Regions from separate parts of the Microbacterium sp. X-17 genome, predicted to be linked through region 1. Evidence: riboswitches for the same ligand, from Rfam matches in the RefSeq annotation. Region 1 holds a riboswitch; each other region holds the start of a gene.
The links. Region 1 has a riboswitch for thiamine pyrophosphate ahead of thiC (phosphomethylpyrimidine synthase ThiC). Riboswitches for the same ligand answer to the same signal wherever they lie in the genome.
Positions count from the first base shown of each region.

Region 1 (3,240 bases):
TCCGCGAACTCGGCCGACTTCGCGGCCATCCCCGCCACCCGCTGCTGCTCGGTGACGCCGCCGAACTGGTCGCGGATGTCCTGCGAGATCCGCATCGAGCAGAACTTCGGGCCGCACATCGAGCAGAAGTGCGCGGTCTTCGCTGGCTCGGCCGGCAGCGTCTCGTCGTGGAACTCCTCGGCCGTGTCCGGATCCAGCGACAGGGCGAACTGGTCCCGCCAGCGGAACTCGAACCGGGCCTTCGACAGCGCGTCGTCGCGGGCCTGAGCGCCGGGGTGGCCCTTCGCCAGGTCGGCGGCGTGCGCCGCGATCTTGTACGTGATGACGCCGGTCTTCACGTCGTCCCGGTCGGGGAGGCCGAGATGCTCCTTGGGGGTCACGTAGCAGAGCATCGCCGTGCCGTACCGGGCGATCTCGGTGGCGCCGATCGCCGAGGTGATGTGGTCGTACCCGGGCGCGACATCGGTCACCAGCGGCCCGAGCGTGTAGAACGGGGCGCCGTCGCAGAGCTCCTGCTGGCGCTCCACGTTCTCCCGCACGAGATGGAACGGCACATGCCCCGGACCCTCGACCATCACCTGCACGTCGTACCGCCACGCACGCTTCGTGAGCTCCGCGAGCGTGTCCAGTTCGGCGAACTGGGCGGCGTCGTTCGCGTCGGCGATCGACCCCGGCCGCAGGCCGTCGCCGAGCGAGAACGCGACGTCGTACTGCGCGAAGATCTCGCAGAGCTCGTCGAAGTGCGTGTAGAGGAAGTTCTCCTCGTGGTGGGCCAGGCACCATCCCGCCATGATCGATCCGCCGCGCGAGACGATCCCGGTCACGCGCTCCGCCGTCAGGGGCACGTACCGGAGCAGCACCCCGGCGTGGACGGTCATATAGTCGACGCCCTGCTCGCACTGCTCGATGACCGTGTCCCGGTACACCTCCCAGGTGAGCGCGGACGCGTCGCCGTTCACCTTCTCCAGCGCCTGGTAGATCGGCACGGTGCCGATCGGGACGGGCGAGTTGCGGAGGATCCACTCCCGTGTGGTGTGGATGTCGTCGCCGGTGGAGAGGTCCATCACGGTGTCCGCGCCCCACGTGGTCGCCCACTGCAGCTTCGCGACCTCCTCGGCGATCGAGCTCGTCACGGCCGAGTTGCCGATGTTCGCGTTGATCTTCACGAGGAACGCCTTGCCGATGATCATCGGCTCCGACTCCGGGTGGTTCACGTTGTTGGGGATGATCGCCCGGCCGGCGGCGACCTCCGCGCGGACCAGCTCGACGTCGCAGTTCTCCCGCAGGGCCACGAACCGCATCTCCGGCGTGATGACGCCGTCGCGGGCGTAGCGCATCTGAGTGATGGTGCGCCCCGGCTTCGCGCGGCGGATCGGGGGCTTCACGCCCTTCCACTCCGCGGATGCCGCGCCCCGGCGCAGCGCAGAACGCCCGTCGTCCTCGAGGTTGCGGTCGCGACCGGGGTAGGTCTCGGTGTCCGCGCGGGCGGCGATCCACCCCTCCCGCAGGGGCGGAAGCCCGCGGACCGGATCGCTGCCGGGCCCCTCCGTGCGGTACACGGTCAGCGGCTCGTTGACCGAGCCGTCGGGCGACGGCTCCAGTGCGATCCGACTGACGGGCACGTGGATGTCGTGCTCCGTGTCGTGCAGATGGGCCAGAGAGTGTGCAGAACGGGCAGATCCCATCGAGGGCTCCTACTTCCTTCGCCGGCATGACCCGGACAGGTTCGAACGGTCGCAGGCCGCGTCAGCCCGATCTCAGCCCTTGCGAGGGCACCCGTGTGGATACGCGAAACCCTACAACATCGCCTGTTATCGTGACGCTGCTCCCCCGACGGAAGGCCGCCCATGATCCCCCGCGTGCTCAGCATCGCCGGGACCGACCCCACGGGCGGTGCGGGGATCCACGCGGACCTGAAGAGCATCGCCGCGAACGGCGGCTACGGGATGGCGGTCGTCACCGCCCTCGTGGCGCAGAACACGACCGAAGTCCGCGCGATCCACACCCCGCCGGCGGGGTTCCTCGCCGAGCAGCTCGACGCCGTGAGCGACGACGTCACGATCGACGCGGTCAAGATCGGGATGCTGGGCTCCCGCGAGAACGCGGCCGTGGTGGCCGCGTGGCTCGCGCGCACCGTCCCGCCGGTCGTCGTGCTCGACCCGGTGCTGAAGGCCAGCACCGGCGGGGACCTGGGCTCCGGCGACCTCGTGGGCGCGCTCCGCGAACTCCTGTCCGGCTGCGACGTCATCACGCCCAACCTCGACGAGCTGGCCGTCCTCGCGGGCGAACCGCGCGCATCCGACTGGGAGTCCGCGGTCGGGCAGGCGCTGCGGCTCTCCGAGGCATCCGGGGTCGCGGTCCTCGTCACCGGAGGCCACCTCGCCGGCCCCGCCTCGCCCGACGCGCTCGTCGATGCCGGGAACAGGCTCGGGACCGGCCGGCGAATCCACGAGATCTCCGCCCCACGGGTCGCGACACGGAACACGCACGGCACCGGATGCTCGCTGTCGGCAGCGCTCGCGACGAACCGCGCCCGCCTGGGCGACTGGATCGCCGCACTCGACACGACGAAGGCCTGGCTCACGGACAGCCTCGCGTCGGCCGACGACCTCGACGTGGGAGCCGGCCCCGGCCCCCTCCACCACTTCCACACCTCCTGGCGCCTGCAGGGCCTCCATGGGCGAGGAAGCTCTGGACGCTCCAAGTGACGTTGCTCCCGCCTGTGGAAACTCCAACAAACAGGCGATCTGTGTTGTAGTTTCATCCCCATCCGACCTCGAACGCTCGGTGCACACGCACGAGGATGTGGAGATAACCATGCGTAGATCACGGGCCGTTCGCATCACGGGGTGGGTGGTGCTCGCCGTCGCGGTGCTGGCGGGAGGCGCCTATGTGGTCGCCAGCATCCTCGGCTTCTCGGCGCACGCGGCGTTCGTGGGGCAGTGGGTCTTCCCGGTCCTCGTGGTCGCCCTGGGCGTCTGGGTCGTCGCGGCGGCGGTGAGCCGCAGCGCTCGCTCGACGGCGCGCGCGAGCGCGAGCGGGGCCGGCGAGAGCGCGAACGCGATCTACCTCGGGCGGCCGTCGGCCACGATCTCGGAGAAGTCCGCCGACGAGTACTCGGCGTATCCTCCCGAACCGCCCGCAGCGGACGACGGGGACGAGACACCGCGGAGCGACTGACCGCGGTCGGTCAGGGGAGTTCGTCCGGCTCGCGAGCGCGCTCGGCGGCGAGGGCGGCGC
Region 1 covers NZ_JBDHNI010000002.1:739,475-742,714, forward strand. Annotated here, with positions in the region: gene thiC (phosphomethylpyrimidine synthase ThiC) at 1-1,685, opposite strand, end outside; TPP riboswitch at 1,682-1,790, opposite strand; gene thiD (bifunctional hydroxymethylpyrimidine kinase/phosphomethylpyrimidine kinase) at 1,860-2,708, shown strand; gene ABCS02_RS12030 (hypothetical protein) at 2,818-3,180, shown strand; gene ABCS02_RS12035 (MarR family transcriptional regulator) at 3,191-3,240, opposite strand, start outside.

Region 2 (3,240 bases), on a different contig from region 1:
GGGGAACACGAGTACAAAGGCGTCAAAGTCACCGAAGCAAGCCTCAACGGCTTCCCATCGAGCAGCATCGCCGATAACGTCAGGGAAGATCCTTTCCGAATACTAGTTGTCGCGAACAAGTTTCAGACGGGTTATGACGAACCCCTGATGCACACCATGTACGTCGACAAGACCCTTTCAGGTGTCCTCGCGGTGCAGACATTGTCTCGGCTCAACCGTGCACACCCTGCTAAGCGAGACACCTTCGTGCTGGATTTCGCCAACGACGTTGAGGCCATCACACGCTCCTTCAACCCCTACTACCGCACTACCGTACTGTCCGAGGAGACGGACGCGAACAGGCTGCACGACCTCGTCCGCGACCTGGACGCCTTCGGTGTCTACTCGCCCGACCATGTCGAGACGTTCGTGGCCCGTTACCTCGAGGGAGTCGACCGCGACAAGCTCGACCCGATCCTCGACACTTGTGTAGCCGAGTACATCGAGTTGCCCGACGAGGACGATCAGGTGAAGTTCAAGGGCGACGCGAAGGCGTTCCTTCGCACGTACAACTTTTTGTCAGCGGTACTGCCCTTTGGGAGCGTCGAGTGGGAGAAGCGGTCCATTTTCCTTGACAACCTAGTGCCGAAGCTGCCGGCTCCGAAGGACGAGGACCTCGCCGCGGGCATCCTCGAGAATATTGACCTCGAGTCGTACCGCGCCGAGAAGGCTCTAGCGATGAAGATCGTCCTCGACGACGAGGGCGCCGCGCTCGATCCGGTGCCCGCGGACGGTGGCGGCCACAAGTCGGACCCGGCGTTAGAGAAGCTTTCGGAGATCGTCAAGAGCTTCAATGACCATTTCGGCAACATCGCGTGGGAAGACGCGGACCGCATTCAGCGCCGGATCACCGAGGAGATCCCGCGCATTGTCGCCGAGGACGAGGCCTACAGGAATGCGCAAGCGAATGGGGACCCCGTTAACGCTCGTGTCGAGATGAACCGCGCGCTCGGCAAAGCCATGCTCAGCCTCATTGCAGACGAGACGCAGCTGTTCAAGGCATTCCAGGATAACGAGAGTTTCAAGCGCTGGTTGGAGGAGGCCGTGTTCAGGGCGACGTATAGGCGGGACGTGGCCTAATCCGACGTCGCCCCCACGTCCGTTTCCACACGAGCCGAGCCGCGTCTTCGCGAGCTCGTCTGCTTCATCGTCGAGGAAGGGAAGATCGTGCTGATTTCGACCACCAGGGAACTCTCATCGCCGAATAACTCCTGGCGCAAGTCCGGCACCAAATAATCGCCAGTGGCCAACACCGCGGCCGCAAACCTAAGACGGTCTAAACTGTCATCGATGTCCTGAGGCAGAATTGTCACCGATGTCCTGGCACAGCCTCCGTCAGAGATGTCCTGATACACCGTTCGTCAGAGATGTCCTGATGCAGAAACGTCAGAGACCTCTTGATACAGCTAATCCGCCGTGGCCAAATTTGCCCACACTCGGGTGCGTTCCTATGTGATCGCAGTCATCTCTAGGAGGTCAAAAAGCGCGGAATTCCGCGGATTTTGGAGCCTCGCTAGCGATAGTTAAAGGCTGGTCGCAGTTTTTGAGTCTCTCCAGGGGCACCTCGGCCGTCCGGGCGCCGCCCTCGACCGGGCCGCGCTCACGAAGTGGCCCCGACATCGTCTCGGGTTACGACGCGGGGCCAGTACTGACACACCTTGCATCGGCCCGTTGCGTGGCCGCAAGTAGACACGTTCGTCCACGTGGATCGGGACTGCGGAATGCGGATAACTCGGCCGATCCGGCGGTGTCGTCGTGGCCGTCGCGGGCGTGATCCCGCACTGCGTGACGCGCGACCAGAGCCGTGTTCTCCGGCTGCGCCGCACGCTGCTACCATCGTCCTGAACGACAGGGGAGCGCCCGAAAGCGCTGAGAGTGCGGCTTGCCGCTGACCCTCGGAACCTGCTCCGGTTAGCACCGGCGAAGGGAGTCGAATTCTGACATGCGAGACGTACGACGGATATCACCGCGCGCGTGCTGCGCTCCTCCTGTCCCCATCCACACTGCGGGAAGAGGAGCGCTCACGAGATGAGTGACAAGACGACGACGAGTTCGAGCACGGCGACCCGGACGGCCGGGAGGTACGTCCTTGCGCGCAGGCCGTTGGCGAAGTGGCGGGCCGTCGACCTGATCAGCGCTGCGATGATCGCGGTGGCCTTCGGGGTCGTGTTCTGGGCGTTCGACACCTTCGTCTATCCGGGTGTCTCGCTGGCCTCCGCTGCGTTCCCGCCGGCGGGCGAGCTCTCGCTCGGCGTGTGGCTGATCCCGGCGGTGGTGGGTGCGCTCGTCATCCGCCGGCCGGGCGCCGCCGTCCTCACGGAGCTCGTGGCGGCCAACGTCGAGCTTCTGCTGGGCAACCAGTGGGGCGTGGCAGTCCTGCTGTCCGGGTTCCTGCAGGGCGTCGGCGTGGAGATCGTCTTCGCCATCCTGCTGTGGCGCTACTTCGGGCTCGCGGCGGCGATCGGCGGCGGGATGCTCTCGGCGGCGCTGGAGATCGCGTGCTACGAGTGGTGGGCGTACGTCCCGTCGTACTCCTGGACGTGGAAGCTCGTGTACCTGGTGGCGGGGATCCTGTCCGGCGGCGTGATCGCCGGGGTCGGGGGCTGGGCGCTCACGCGGGCCCTCGCGCGGGCCGGGGCGCTCAACGCGTTCCCCGCGGGGCACGAGGTGCTCGAGCGTCGCGCCGGAAGGGCCTGACCGATCGACACCGTGACACGGGGAGCCAGCATCCGGTTCCGGAGCTTCTCCTGGCGGCCGGTCGGGCGCTCGGAGAGCGTCTTCGAGGACTTCTCGCTGGACATCGCACCCGGCGAGCGCGTCCTGCTCGTCGGGCCGAGCGGCAGCGGGAAGTCCACGCTGCTCCGGGCGATCGCCGGCTCGCTGGCGGGCCTGTCGGCGGACGCCCCGGACGGCGCGGACGGGACGGTGCTGGTCGACGACTCGGCGCCGGCCGCCATGATGACGGGGCTGCTGATGCAGGATCCCCGGGACGCTACCGTCGCGGAGACCATCGGCCGGGACGCGGCCTTCGGACTGGAGAACACGGGCACCCCGCGGGCGGAGCTCTGGGATCGCGTCCGATCCGCGCTCTCCGGGCTGAGTCTCGCGGGGGAGCTCGACCACCGGACGCACGCGCTCTCCGGCGGGGAGGCGCAGCGCCTGGCCCTGGCCGGCGCGCTCGTCTTCGACCCGCGCGTCGTC
Region 2 covers NZ_JBDHNI010000001.1:803,105-806,344, forward strand. Annotated here, with positions in the region: gene ABCS02_RS03925 (DEAD/DEAH box helicase family protein) at 1-1,119, shown strand, start outside; TPP riboswitch at 1,880-1,985, shown strand; gene ABCS02_RS03930 (ECF transporter S component) at 2,068-2,736, shown strand; gene ABCS02_RS03935 (ATP-binding cassette domain-containing protein) at 2,749-3,240, shown strand, end outside.
Region 2: another riboswitch for thiamine pyrophosphate. It lies ahead of ABCS02_RS03930 (ECF transporter S component); the one in region 1 lies ahead of thiC (phosphomethylpyrimidine synthase ThiC).

Region 3 (3,240 bases), 340 kb from region 1:
CGGCTCCCCGCGGCCGACCACGAGATCCTCCGTCGTCAGCAGCACCTCGCCGGGCGCGTGCGGCGGCGGCGAGGGGACGCGCGGAGGGATCCCGGGCACCCACACCCCGCCGGCCGCGAGCTCCGGCCCGCGGCCGCCGAGCACGGCCGACGGGCTGCCGTCGGCGACGACGCCGTCCGGGCCCAGCACGACGACGCGGTCGACGAGCGGGAGCCACACGTCGACCCGGTGTTCCACGAGGACGAGGGTCGCGCCAGAGGCGTCCGCGGCGCGGCGGACGGCATCCCGCACCTCCACGACCCCGTCCGGGTCGAGGTTGGCGGTCGGCTCGTCGAGGAGGATCGCGCCGGGCCGCATCGCGAGCACGCCCGCGAGCGCGAGGCGCTGCCGCTGACCGCCGGACAGCGCGGTCGTGGACCGGTCGAGCGGCAGGCCCAGGCCGACGGCATCCAGGGCCGCGGCGACGCGCGGCCCGATCTCCTCGCGCGGGACGCCGAGGTTCTCGCACCCGAACGCGACGTCGTCCCCGACCCGCGCAAGCACCGTCTGATTCGCCGGATCCTGCAGCACGAGGCCGGCGCGTCCGCGAGCGGACGCGGGCGGCACCCCATCCACCAGCAGCGCGCCGGTCTGCTCGCCCTCGTCGTCGCCGCCGAGCACGCCCGCGAAGCCGTGCAGGAGCGTGGACTTGCCGGCGCCGGACGCCCCGAGCAGGAGCAGGCGCTCGCCCGGTTCGATCCGCAGGCTCGTGTCCCGCACCGCCCACCGATGGCGCGTCGCGTAGCGCCAGCCCCAGCTGCGCGCCTCGAGCGCCGCCGGCATCGGGTCAGACGCGCCGGCCCGCGTCGCGTCCCGACGCGAAGCGGTTCAGCGCGCCCGTCGCGGCGAGCCCGCGCGCGATGAGCCAGGATCCGATACCCGCGATGACCCCGCCGGAGACGATGCTCGACACGACGTACACGGTCGCGAACGTGGCATCCGAGCCGGGGTAGGAGAACACGAGGTCGTTGATACCGCACGCGAGGCCCGCGCCCGCGCCCGCCAGGATGGCGACCGGCAGACGCCACACGGCGTACGCGAACAGGAAGAACACGATCTCGGCGCCGAGGCCCTGGACAAGCCCGGACACGATCGTCAGCGGCCCCCACACGTTGCCGACGAGGGCCGAGATGGTGGCGGCGACGAGCTCCGCGTAGATCGCCGCACCGGGCTTTCGGACGATGAGCGCCGCAAGCACCCCGGCGACGAACCACGGTCCGTTCACGAGACCCTGGAGTCCGGGGAGAAGCGGCGTGAGGAGGGTTGCGGGCCCGAGGTACGCGACGTTCCAGACGACGAACAGGAGCGCACTGGCCACGGCGACGACGCTCGCGACCACGATGTCGACGACGCGCCACCGCCAGACGATGCGCGCGTAGGCGTTGCGCGGAGACGTGGAGACGGAATGCATGACTTCTCCTTCCTGCGCTGGCATGACCCAGATCAGGTTCGACGGTCGAAGCTTGATTGCTTCCTCTCAGCCCGGCACACCGGACTCCCGTGGTTGATGCGCATCAGTGTAATGGCTGCGCCACGGTACGGTACCGACATGACGATCGCCGGCCCGACCCCGCCGACGCGTCGCTCTCTCCGGGAGACCGGGGCGGTCGTCATCATCCCGCCGGCCGAGCCGCCGGCATCCGGCGCAGCGCTCTCCTGGGTCGACCCGGGCACGGTCGCGCGGCCGCAGATCACCGCGGCGATCGAGGCGAGCCCTTACGTGCCCGTCGCGCCGGACCTCCTGGCGAAGGCGCCGCGGCGCTCGCCCTGGCGCCCCGGGGTCCTCGTCCCGTTCGGGATCGTGCTCGCGCTCATCGCGGCGTATTGCACGACGACCCTGCTGTGGCCGTTGTCCGCGATCCCGCCGCAGGCGTCGGCCGTCGCCGTACAGCCGGTCGCGGCGACGGTCGCCACCCCCGCGTGGCCCGCGCAGGGCAGCGCCGCCGTCGCCGTGGAGGGCATCGGCGGGACGCTGTCGTCGACCGGCAACGCCTCCCCGATCGCGAGCATCACGAAGCTCGTCACGACGCTCATGGTGCTGGAGCGGATGCCACTCGCCGCGGGCGAGCAGGGACCGGCGTACCGGATGACGGCCGCCGACCGGGACGCCTACATCGGCTACCAGGACCGGGGCGAGTCCTCGCTCGACGTGCCGGTGGGCGGATCCCTCTCCGAGCTCCAGCTCCTGCAGGGGACGCTGATCGGCTCGGCGAACAACTACGCGCAGATCCTCGCCGACAGCATCTGGGCGAACGACGCCGTCTTCGCGAACGCCGCGTCGACGTGGCTCGCGGCGCACGGTCTGAGCGACATGCGGATCGTCGACCCGACCGGGATCGAGGAGGGCAACACGGCCTCCCCCGCCGACCTCGTCGCCCTCGCGCAGCGCGCCCTCGCGAACCCGGTGATCGCGCAGATCGTCTCGACCCGCACGATCGACCTCCCCGGAGCCGGCCGTGTCGAGAACACGAACCAGCTCCTGCAGGCCGATCCCGCCGTCGTCGGCGTCAAGACCGGATCCCTCGACGGGATCGACAACCTCGTCGCCGCCAAGGACGTCACGATCGGGACCACCCCCGTCCGCCTGTACGCCGTCGCGCTCGGACAGCCCGACGCCGCCGCGCGCACCGCGACCGCGCAGGCGCTGCTGAACCAGCTCGCGACCGAGCTGCAGCAGCCGCCGGCCCTCGCGACCGGAACCGTGGTGGGCCAGGTCACGACCCGGTGGGGCGACACGGTCGGGATCGTGACCGGCCAGGACGCCTCCGTCGTGGAGTGGAACGGCGGCGCCCCCACGACGTCCAGCGAGCTGACGATCGGCGACGGGTGGAAGGCGGGCGACGACGCCGGCACCGTGACGCTCCACGGCCCGCTGAACACCGCGACGGTGCCCGTGCAGCTGGCTGCGGCGGTCGATCCCCCGTCCCCGTGGTGGCGCCTCACCCACCCGCTGGACCTCTTCGGCCTCGTCTGACCCGTACCTCGAGCCGCTCCGGTGTCACTCGCGCATACCTGTGCCGGCCGCGAAGTGTGCGCGGGTGACACCGGAGGGGCTCAGACGAAGCGGACGGCCTGCTGCAGGCGGGTGCGGACGTCGAAGAGCTCCGTGCCGCCCATCTCGCGCGCGCCGACGAGGCCGCGGCGCAGGACGGTCCCGAGGCCGCTGCGGGAGCTGACGGCGACGCGGATGCCGCGGACCGT
Region 3 covers NZ_JBDHNI010000002.1:1,079,577-1,082,816, reverse strand. Annotated here, with positions in the region: gene ABCS02_RS13755 (ATP-binding cassette domain-containing protein) at 1-822, opposite strand, end outside; gene ABCS02_RS13750 (ECF transporter S component) at 827-1,450, opposite strand; TPP riboswitch at 1,443-1,551, opposite strand; gene ABCS02_RS13745 (D-alanyl-D-alanine carboxypeptidase) at 1,589-3,013, shown strand; gene ABCS02_RS13740 (J domain-containing protein) at 3,094-3,240, opposite strand, start outside.
Region 3: another riboswitch for thiamine pyrophosphate. It lies ahead of ABCS02_RS13750 (ECF transporter S component); the one in region 1 lies ahead of thiC (phosphomethylpyrimidine synthase ThiC).

Region 4 (3,240 bases), on a different contig from region 1:
CCGTCGTCGAGCCGGTCGAGGTCGTCGCCGTCGTCGAGGAGGACGACCGGGTCGGCTTCGCGTACCGGACGCTGCCCGGGCATCCCGTCGACGGCGAGGAGGCGTTCGTCGTGCATCGCGACACCGCCGGCGGCGACATCGTGCTCACCGTGCGCTCGCTCACGCGTCCGGCGCCGCAGCAGCCGTGGCGCATCCTGCATCCGCTGCTCCGCGTCGCCCAGGTCGTGGCGCGGCGGCGGTACCTGCGCGCGCTGCGCTGACCCGCTCGGCGCCACGAGTGAGAGGATGATGGACCCATGCCCACCGTCCACCGCCCCGGCCTCCGCGTCGACTCCGGACTCACCATCCCCGAGTCCGAGCTGTCCTGGCGGTTCTCGCGGTCGTCCGGTCCCGGCGGCCAGGGTGTGAACACCGCCGACTCCCGGGTGGAGCTCCTCTGGGATGTGGCGGCCTCCGCCGTCCTCTCGACGGCACAGCGCGACCGGCTGCTCGATCGCCTGAGCGGCCGCATCGTGGACGGGGTGCTGACGATCACCGCATCCGAGCACCGCGCGCAGGTGCGCAACCGGGAGGCGGCGCGCCTCCGGCTGGCCGAACTCGTGGCCGACGCCCTCCGGCCTCCCGCGCCACCGCGACGCCCGACCCGGCCCACCCTCGGCTCCAGCCGACGGCGCCTGGAGGCGAAGAAGCGCCGCACGGATGTCAAGCGCCTGCGTCGGCCTCCCACGGACTGAGCCCGCACGCCTGTCGAAAGGAACGGGATGAGACCCCTCCGCTACGCCATCAACGTCACGCTCGACGGCTGCGTCCACCACGAGGCGGGCCTCCCGCCCGACGCGGACTCGATGCGCTTCTGGACCGCCGAGCTGGAGCGGGCCGACGCCCTGATCTTCGGCCGGGTGACCTACCGGATGATGGAGTCCGCGTGGCGCCGCCCGGCCACCGGCGCGTGGCCCGAGTGGATGGACGAGACGCAAGTCCCGTTCGCCGAGGCCATCGACCGGGCGAGGAAGCACGTGGTGTCCCGCACGCTGACCGAGGTCGACTGGAATGCCGCGCCGCTGACCGGCGACCTGCGGCACGCGGTCGAACGCCTCAAGCAGGAACCGGGCGAGGGCCTGTTCGTCGGCGGGGTGACCCTCCCCCTCGCGCTGGCGAACCTGGGCCTGATCGACGAGTACGTGTTCGTGGTGCAGCCGGTCCTCGCCGGCCACGGGCCGACCCTGCTCGCCGGGCTGCGCGAGAGCATCCGGCTCGAACTCGTGGAGCGGCGGGAGTTCGGCTCGGGGGTGACGGCGCTGCGGTTCCGGCCGGGGACGTAGTCCGGTGCTGAGCGGCGGCCCCGGCCGGTCCGCCGCCGCGCCCTCGCTAGACTGGCCGATGACGCGGGGTGCCTCCCTCTCCAGGGCTGGCTGAGAACACACCCGTCGAACCTGATCTGGTTAGTACTAGCGAAGGGACGTCATTCCATGACTTCTTCCTCCCCTGCCATCGACTCGCCCGAGTTCGGCGCCGCCCTGAGCGGGCTGCGCGCTCAGCCGCCGCTCGTGCAGTGCCTGACGAACATCGTCGTCGCCCAGTGGACCGCCAACGTCCTGCTCGCGGTCGGGGCGGCCCCCGCGATGGTCGACAACCCGCGCGAGGCGGCCGAGTTCGCGCCCATCGCGAGCGGCGTCCTGGTGAACCTCGGCACCCCGTACGACGACACCTCCGACGCGATGACCGCGGCCGCCGGCGCTGCGGCAGCGGCCGGGACGCCGTGGGTGCTGGACCCCGTCGCCGCGGGTGGCCTGCGCTGGCGCACCGGGCTCGCCCTCGAACTGCTGCGCTCCTCCCCCACCATCGTCCGCGGGAACGCCTCCGAGATCATGGCCCTCGCCGGCGGCGCCGGAGGCAAGGGCGTGGACTCGACCGACAGCCCGGAGGCGGCGCTGGCGGCGGCCCAGGAGATCGCCCGCACCTTCGGCACCGTCGTGGCGGTGAGCGGTCCCGTCGACCACCTCACCGACGGCGAGCGCACCGTCCGGATCGCCAACGGGCACCCGTGGATGACGCAGGTCACCGGCGTCGGCTGCGCCCTCGGCGCCCTGATGGCCGCCTTCGCCGGCAGCGCCGACCCCCTGACGGCGGCCGCCTCCGCGACCGCGGTGCTCACGGTCGCAGCCGATCGGGCGGCGTCCGTCAGCCAGGGGCCGGGAAGCTTCGCCGTGAGCCTGCTCGACGAGCTGGCCGCCCTGACGCCCGACAGCCTGGTCGCGGCGGTCCGCGTCGCATGACGGCGCGCCCGCCGCTCGACCTGTCCCTCTACCTCGTGACCGACACCCGGCTGTGCGGCGACCGCGGCGTCGCGTCCACGGTCGGCGAGGCCATCGCGGCCGGGGTCAGCGTGGTCCAGCTCCGCGACCCGGACGCGACCGATGACGAGTTCGTCGCGCTGGGACGTGCGGTCGTCGCGGAGGTGCGCGGGCGGGTGCCGGTGCTGGTCGACGACCGCGTGCAGCTCGTGGCGGCCATCGGCGCGGACGGCGCCCACGTGGGCCAGAGCGACCTGGCTCCGCTCGACGCCCGCGGGCTCCTGGGACCGGACGCCTACCTGGGCCTGTCCGTGCAGACCCTCGCGCACGTGGAGACCGCACACGCGCTCCCGTCCGGCACGGTCGACTACCTCGGCGTCGGCCCGGTCTGGGCCCAGACCACCAAACCCGACGCGGCAGCGCCGTGCGGCGTCGACGGGCTGAGCGCGATCGTGCAGGCCAGCCCGTGGCCGTGCGTCGCGATCGGCGGTATCGGCGTCGACCGGGCGGCGGCCGTCAGGTCGACCGGAGCCGCCGGGATCGCCGTCGTCAGCGCGATCTGCGGGCGGCCCGAGGTCGGACGGGCGACGCGGGCCCTCCGGAGCGCCTGGGATGAGGCGTCCGCATGAGACCTCCCGTCGCACTCAGCATCGCCGGCAGCGACCCGTCGGGCGGGGCCGGCATCCAGGCGGACCTCAAGACGTTCAGCGCCCTCGGAGCGTACGGCGCGTGCGTCATCACCGCCCTGACAGCGCAGAACACGACCGGCGTGTACGGCATCCACGAGGTCCCCGCCCCGTTCGTCGCCGATCAGCTCCGCGTGCTCAGCGAGGATGTCCGGCTGGACGCGGTCAAGATCGGGATGCTGGCCAACGCCGCGATCATCGAGACGGTCGCCGCGTTCCTCGCCGAGACGCCGCGCGACGTCGTCGTGCTCGACCCGGTG
Region 4 covers NZ_JBDHNI010000001.1:809,249-812,488, reverse strand. Annotated here, with positions in the region: gene ABCS02_RS03970 (DUF1990 family protein) at 1-260, shown strand, start outside; gene arfB (alternative ribosome rescue aminoacyl-tRNA hydrolase ArfB) at 297-734, shown strand; gene ABCS02_RS03960 (dihydrofolate reductase family protein) at 762-1,322, shown strand; TPP riboswitch at 1,377-1,477, shown strand; gene thiM (hydroxyethylthiazole kinase) at 1,470-2,276, shown strand; gene thiE (thiamine phosphate synthase) at 2,273-2,923, shown strand; gene thiD (bifunctional hydroxymethylpyrimidine kinase/phosphomethylpyrimidine kinase) at 2,920-3,240, shown strand, end outside.
Region 4: another riboswitch for thiamine pyrophosphate. It lies ahead of thiM (hydroxyethylthiazole kinase); the one in region 1 lies ahead of thiC (phosphomethylpyrimidine synthase ThiC).